2 regions of the Nitrogeniibacter aestuarii genome follow, and region 2 is predicted to be linked to the other one. Evidence: predicted binding sites of a transcription regulator. Region 2 holds the regulator's gene; the other holds the start of a gene.
What was found. Region 2 encodes FliA, which starts transcription of late flagellar genes. Its sites were predicted from a motif close to CTAAAGTTNNNNNNNNNNNNGCCGNTA; they were not measured.
Positions count from the first base shown of each region.

Region 1: J0W34_RS19390 (GGDEF/EAL domain-containing response regulator) is a predicted target of FliA. The motif match lies at 1,580-1,606, and genes of this name have one in related genera.

Region 1 is NZ_CP071321.1:4,169,824-4,173,208, reverse strand. Features, by position in the region: gene J0W34_RS19390 (GGDEF/EAL domain-containing response regulator) at 1-1,489, opposite strand, end outside; gene J0W34_RS19385 (c-type cytochrome) at 1,672-3,141, opposite strand; gene J0W34_RS19380 (c-type cytochrome) at 3,151-3,385, opposite strand, start outside.
Region 2 is NZ_CP071321.1:2,941,547-2,944,931, forward strand. Features, by position in the region: gene J0W34_RS13645 (arsenate reductase ArsC) at 1-53, opposite strand, end outside; gene J0W34_RS13650 (ArsR/SmtB family transcription factor) at 61-405, opposite strand; gene J0W34_RS13655 (flagellar motor protein) at 471-1,211, opposite strand; gene J0W34_RS13660 (RNA polymerase sigma factor FliA) at 1,237-2,004, opposite strand; gene J0W34_RS13665 (MinD/ParA family ATP-binding protein) at 2,149-2,943, opposite strand; gene flhF (flagellar biosynthesis protein FlhF) at 2,945-3,385, opposite strand, start outside.

The sequences.
Region 1 (3,385 bases), 1.2 Mb from region 2:
GTCGGGACATCAGCTCGAAGCGCGCGCCGGCTTCGAGTTCGACTTGTGGATCATGTTTCAGCAAGGAGCCCTGACCTTGCCGTTTTGCGCGACGGAGCGTCGATCGGGCGGCCCGCATCAGATCGGCCGCTTCGCCCGGGAGTTCGCCGACTGCGATCTGGCTGGCACACACCGTGAAGCGAAACGATTGCCCGGCGATGTGCAGCTCCTCATGGGAAATGCGTTCGACTCGGGAGAGATCGACTTTGGATTCCGGACCCAGCACGGCAAACAGGTCGGCGGAAATGCGCCCGACAATGCAAGGGGGAGGAAACAAAATGCGCAAGGGCGCGTAGATGGCCCGCAGGACAGCGTTGCCGACCGCGACACCGAAGGCCTCGTTGATCCCCGCAAAGTTGTCCAGGTCGACGAGCATCAGTTGCGCCGAGTGGCCTTCGGGCGAGAGCCTGATACGTTCGATCTCGCGCAGCAGCCCGTTCCGGTTCGGAATGCCGAGCAGGTCGTCTTCGTAGGCCATGCGGTCAAGCCGGCTGATCAGCGCCACATTGCTGAAGCCCTTGGCTGCATTGGCGGCAAAGACGGCAAGCAACTGGGTCTCCGGCTCGCCCAGTGGTCGACCGGTTTCCACATAGATGGCGTAGTCGGCCAGTGCGTGTTGCCGGGGTATGTAGAGCACCTGATACGCAGTCGCGCTGATACTGCTTCGCTCAGCAAGCGTGTCCGCGAGCAATTGCGCAATCGACGTGTCTGGCAGTACCGCGATGGACTGGCCGATATGAGGTGCATAGCGTCCGGCGGCGCCGATGATGGCCGCACCCGCGACATTTGGCGGGCTCGCGACAGAGGCGCCTTCGACCGCGACGATGCCCTCCTCGGGGATGCCGAGCAGCGTGGCCAGCTCGGCGAGCGCCGCACTGGCCATATCGGGGACGGAGCGGGCAACCGAGAAGCGGTTGCTGGCCTCGAGGATCAGTTGCAGTCCTTTGCGCGCACCGTTGATGGTGGCGAGCTGATGATAGGCACGGATGGCACCGGTGAGGATGTTCTTCAGGCCCCGCTTGGCCAGATCTGACTTGAGGCAGTAGTCGCTCAGGTCGTAGTCGCGCATGACATCTTCGATGGGCGCGAAGCCGGGTTGGCCGGTGAGCAGGATGATGCGTGGCTCAACCATGCCGAGCATTTCGCGAATGCCCTTGATGAGCCGAAGACCGGCGTCGTCGGTTTCCATGACGACATCCACCAGAATGACCGCGAAATCGCGGTCGCGGGCGAGCAGATGCGCAGCCGACTGGCGACCATTGGCCAGGTGCAGTTCGACCGGACGGTCGAGGATGTTGGCGCCCTTCAGCGTGTGTTGCAGGGAGGCCTGGAAATCGATGTCGTCGTCAATCGCCAGAATGCGCCAAGGCTTGAGCCTTGGAAGCGAGGCATTGTCTTCAGGCCGGAAAACGATCCGGTCTGGGTCCAGCGGATGATCATCTTCCAGCATGTTTCGTCTTTCTTTCGCGTCGGCGCAGACGCCCAATGCGATTCTACGCGTGGGGCAACCATCAATCTTTATAGCTGCTACTAGACGGGTTGACGACGCCTTTGCACAATTCTTGAGGCGGCATGCTTAAAGCGTATGTTGGCGATCGGTTCAATTCTATTCGGGTCAATCCTGCGCTCTTGTCAGAGGGTCTTGAGGTATTCGATCAGGGCCGATTTTTCCTCATCGGCCAGATGGATGCCGAATTCATGTCCCTGATTGCCTCCGCCCTTGAGGCGGGTGTCATGCAGTGAGCCCTCATACTCGGCAGTGCTGCCCGAGGTGACATAGCCCACCTTGACCGGGTCGTAGAGGTTGTAGCCGCGCCAGAAGGTGACCGGGCGCTCCGCTGCCGGCTTGAGCAGGTCGGCCAGCGTGGGTACCGACCCGTTGTGCAGATAGGGCGCGCGCAGCCAGATGCCGTCCAGAAAGGCCGCCACATAACCGCGCAAGGGTGCTTCGACCAGACCTTCGCGCTCGATCCCCATCTCGGTGACCACCGCATTGGCCTCGGCCGCCGCCTTTTCATTCCAGGTGTCCATGCGGTCCCGACTGGTGCCGACTTCCTCGACCGGCACCACGGTGCCGGTTCGCGCCGACGCGTGGCACTGCGCGCAGTTGGCATCGAAAACAGTCTTGCCCTGTTCCGCCAGCACCGTGCTGATCGGGAAGGGGTAGGCCGGCGCGCGGGCGGCTTTGAGGTAGTCGAGCATCCAGGCCACCTGGGCGAGGAAGTCTTCGTTGCGCTTGGGGGGCGCCCCGAGCAGGCCCAGCGCCGAGTCGATGACCACCGAGCGGGCGTTGTGGCTGTCGCCGGCAAAGTTCATGCGGTGGCCTTTCTCGGGCTGGTATTTGCCCAGGTTCCAGATCGACGGCATGTCGGTGGGGCCGAAGCTCTCGTCCATGGGCCACTGGATCATGAAGTACTTGGTGAGGTTCATGGAGTCGTCCCGGCCGCGGCCCCAGTCGGGGAACGCCGGGTGGTAGAGCCAGGCGAACTGGGTCTGCCGCTCGAGCAGGCGCTTCTTGGTGATGGGGATGAGCAGGTAGCGATAGATGAGCGCGTCGTCCCAGCTCAGATCGGTGACCAGATTGATCTCGCGCATAAGCACGTCGGGCTCGAAGCGCGGGTCTTTCGCGCAGTCGATCAGGAAGCGGAAGAAGGCGGCCAGATCCAGCGTGTGGTTGGGGCCGGTGGGCACGAACACCGGGTTGCTGTCTTCCGTGGTGCGGTAGCTGGCGGTGTGGCACACCGCGCAGGTGTTGGCGACGCGCTCGAAGCCGATGGTTTTCTTGGTAAAGCCCACCGGCAGCTCCATGCCCTGTTCCCACGCCACGCCGAAGCTCGCGTAGCCGCCCGGCCCCGGCAGCTTGTCGGGAAAGACCCGGGGCAGCACGTAGAAGATCCAGTAGGGGATGCCGGCATCGTTCTCGGCGCCGATGGAACCGTACTTGAAGCGCATGTGCGGGTCTTCGGTGATCCACGCCGGCTGCGGGACTTCGCGAAAGAACTTGAACCAGCCATAGACCGCGCCGGCTGCGGCGACCAGCACGGTGATGCCGAGGATGGCGAGCAGGACGCGCCAGCGGGAGTGAGTGGTGTGGGTGGTCATGCGCAGGCCTCAGAAGGTCTTCATGTATTCGACGATCGCGTCCTTGTCGGCATCGGCCAGTTCGGTGCCGTAGGCGGCGCCCTCGTGACCGCCGTTGCCGTTGCCGGGCAGGCGCGTATCGAACAGAAAGAAGCGGCGATCGGGCTCATCGGCCACGTCGGAGACGAAGCCGAGCTTGTCCCGGTCGATGATGTCGTTGCCGCGATAGAAGGTGGTCGGGCGCTTCCACGTGGGCTCGAGCAGG
Region 2 (3,385 bases):
TCGGCAAGAATGGAACGGGCTGAATTACCCGTGCACAGAATCAGTACGTTCATGAGGACATCAACACTTTGAGGAAATCGTGGATTCGCCGAAGCAGGCTTGAGGATTGCCCTGACAGCATTCGGCACTGAGAAATTCGATGAGTTGCTGCATGGTGTCCACGTTGGCCGCGTAGCGCACATGCCGACCTTCGTTCGCCGAGGAGACCAGGCCCGCCTGAGCCAAGGACTTGAGATGAAATGACAAGGCGTTGGGCGCAACGTCAAGCTGGCTGGCCAACTCGCCAGCGAGCAGCCCCGCGCGCCCATGGCGCACAAGCAGGCGAAAAACCGCCAGACGCGTCGGCTGAGCCAGAGCAGTGAGCGCGGGGACTGCGCTTTCGGTGGTGAACGTTTCAATAATCATTGAAATATTCTACCAATAAAAAACGACGGTCGTGTGACCGTCGTTTGTAACTCATGCGCTTCTCTTCAGACGTCGTAACCCTGGAGCCGCCGCTCGATAATGCGGGGATTGTCGCCATTCGCAATTCCCACCAGTCCATCGAGAAACAGCTCCTTCATCGACACCAGGGTGCTGACATGGGCCAACAGCTTCTTGGCCGCCGGCAGAAACACCAGGTTGGCAGATCCGACACCATAGATGGTCGCCACGAACGCGACCGCAATGCCCGACCCGAGCTTGGCCGGGTCGGAGAGATTTTCCATCACATGGATGAGCCCCATCACGGCCCCGAGAATGCCGATCGTGGGTGCGTAGCCGCCCGCGGCTTCCCAGATGCGGGCGCCCAGCTTCATGCGCGACTCCCAGGCATCGATTTCGACCTCGAGCACCTCCCGCAGACGGTCAGGCTCCATACCGTCGATGAGCAGTTCGATGCCTTTCTTGGCAAACGGGTCTTCCACCAGTTCCATCTGGTTTTCAAGCGCCAGCAGGCCTTCGCGGCGAGCCACGTTGCTCCAGCCGACGATCTGTTCGATCAGCTGCTGATGGGATGATTCGGGCGGAACGAAAATCCACTTGATCATGCGCATGCCGTCCTTGAACACACGCAACGGACTTTGCAGCATGACGGCGCCCAGGGTGCCGCCAATGACGATCATGAAGGCCGTGGGTTGAACCAGGGAGCTGATGTGACCCCCTTCGAGCATCTGCCCCACAAGAATGGCGGCAATGCCGATGGTCAGGCCGATGAGGCTGATGCTGTCCATACGCACGTGGGTTCAGAGCCTCCGCTCAAGCCGCCTTGGTGGCACTCTTGGGCGGACGGCCACGGCGGGCCTTGGGCGCTGCCTTGGTGCCGTGAATGCGGGAACGAAGGCGCGCGACCGCCTGACTGTGCAACTGGCACACGCGGGACTCGGACACACCCAGCACTTCGCCGATCTCGCGCAGGTTGAGGTCTTCCTCGTAATACAGGCCCATGACCAGCTTTTCGCGCTCGGGCAGATCGTCAATGGCCTGAACGAGCACATCACGCATGTTCTGGTCGAGCAAGGCATCCAGCGGGTCGCCTTCATGCCCGGCGGCGTGACGCTCAAGAAAGTCGTCATCGCTGCCTTCGGTGAAATCTTCGAAATACACCAGCTGATGCCCGCGTGCGTCCTGCAGCATCTTCTGATACTCGGGCAGGGTCATGTCCATGGCGTCGGCCAGTTCCTTCTCCGTCGGCGGACGACCGTGTGTCTGTTCAAGCTCGTGGATGGCGCCTTCGATCCGACGCATGTCGCGACGCAGGCTGCGCGGCAACCAGTCGTTTTCACGCAGGCCGTCGAGCATCGATCCGCGGATACGCTGCACCGCATAGGTTTCGAACTGGGCGCCCAAGCCTTCTTCGTAGCGACTGATGGCGTCCAGGAGGCCAATCATGCCGTTCTGGATGATGTCATCCACCTGCACACTGGCCGGCAATTTGGCCATCAGGTGATAGGCGATGCGCTTGACCAGCGGTGCATAGTGCGTCACCAGTTGGTCCCGATCGAGAGTGCCGGATGCGGTATACATTCGCTGACCTGTCTTTTCTCAATGCCCTGTGGGGGGCTCAAACCGCTTCGCGGCATAAGCCATGAAGCCCGATGGTTCCCATTTTCCGCATTGCCCGGCAAACCGACGGGTGGAAAAAGGCGATTTATTCCCCGTATTTCCCATTCACATGCGCGCCGACTGCAATCCGCCCTGCTTCCAGCCTTGAAGCCGGCGCAGGAAGGCCGCCTCCGCTTCGGCCGGCGGCATACGCCCGGCATCGTGCAACAAGGCGTCCGCCAGCGCATCGCGTTCGATTTCACCGGCCCACGCCAGGGGGATGCCCACCCGTGCGCGAACGAGATCTTCAAGACGGGCAAACATGCTGCGCGCGTCGGCGCGATCCTTGGCGCGCGCCACGGCCACATGCACCGCACCTGCGCCAAGCGCAGCGAGAGATTTGATGCACGCGTAGGCCTCGGTGACGCCACGACCGCTGGCTTCGACGACAACCAGCCGTTTGGGGGCTGCAAACACGAAAGGCGACGGCGCATCCAGACTCGCGGGTGAGGCGTGAACCATCATGAATCGCGTGCGCCGCTGCAGATGGCGGATGGTGCCGAGCAGACTGGCCCGTCGCTCGTCATCGAGCAAAGGCATGGCCATGGCCGCCGCGGTGATGGGCAAACGCCCCATCAGCCCCTCGACGGGCAGCACGAGGCCATCGACCGTCTCGCGCTCATCAAGTACGTGCAACAGGTCTTTGGCCGGCGCATGGCCCCAGATATCCGCCAGACTGGCTTCACCCGCCGCTTCATCAAGCACCAGCACGCGATGCGCCTGCTTGCCGATCTCGGTGACCGCACGGGCAGCGGACAGCTGCGCCTTGTGCCCCGTGGCAAACATGGCCACCACGGTGGGCGGCGATTTTCTGAACAGCCGACGCAGGCCGGCTGCCTGATCTTCACGGCCGTCGATCATGTCAGGCTCCCAGGCCGGCGCCGGCCATCAGCAATCCCGCTTCGTCTCCCTTGAGGTGATAGGGAGAGTCGCCATCCACGGCCTTGAGGGCCCGGTGCAGCAAGTAGGCGCGGTTGGGCAGATGCAGATCTTCTGGCACCCGCTGACCATTGGCCACGTAGAACACTTCCAGGTCGTTGCGCACTGCCACGTCGATGGCCGGTGCCAATGAGGCGGCTTCATCCACCTTGGTGAGAATGCAACCAGCCAGATCGGGGCCGTCGTAGGCACGCACCACATCATCGAGCGTGTCGCCGCGGCTGGTGGCATTGAGCAGCAGCAGCCGCTTGACGTTACCGGCGCCCAACAACATGGCGGCTTGCTCGGCCACCATGCGGTCACGCTGGCTCATGCCGACCGTGTCGATCAGCACCATGTGCTTGTTCTTCAGTTCAGCCAGTGT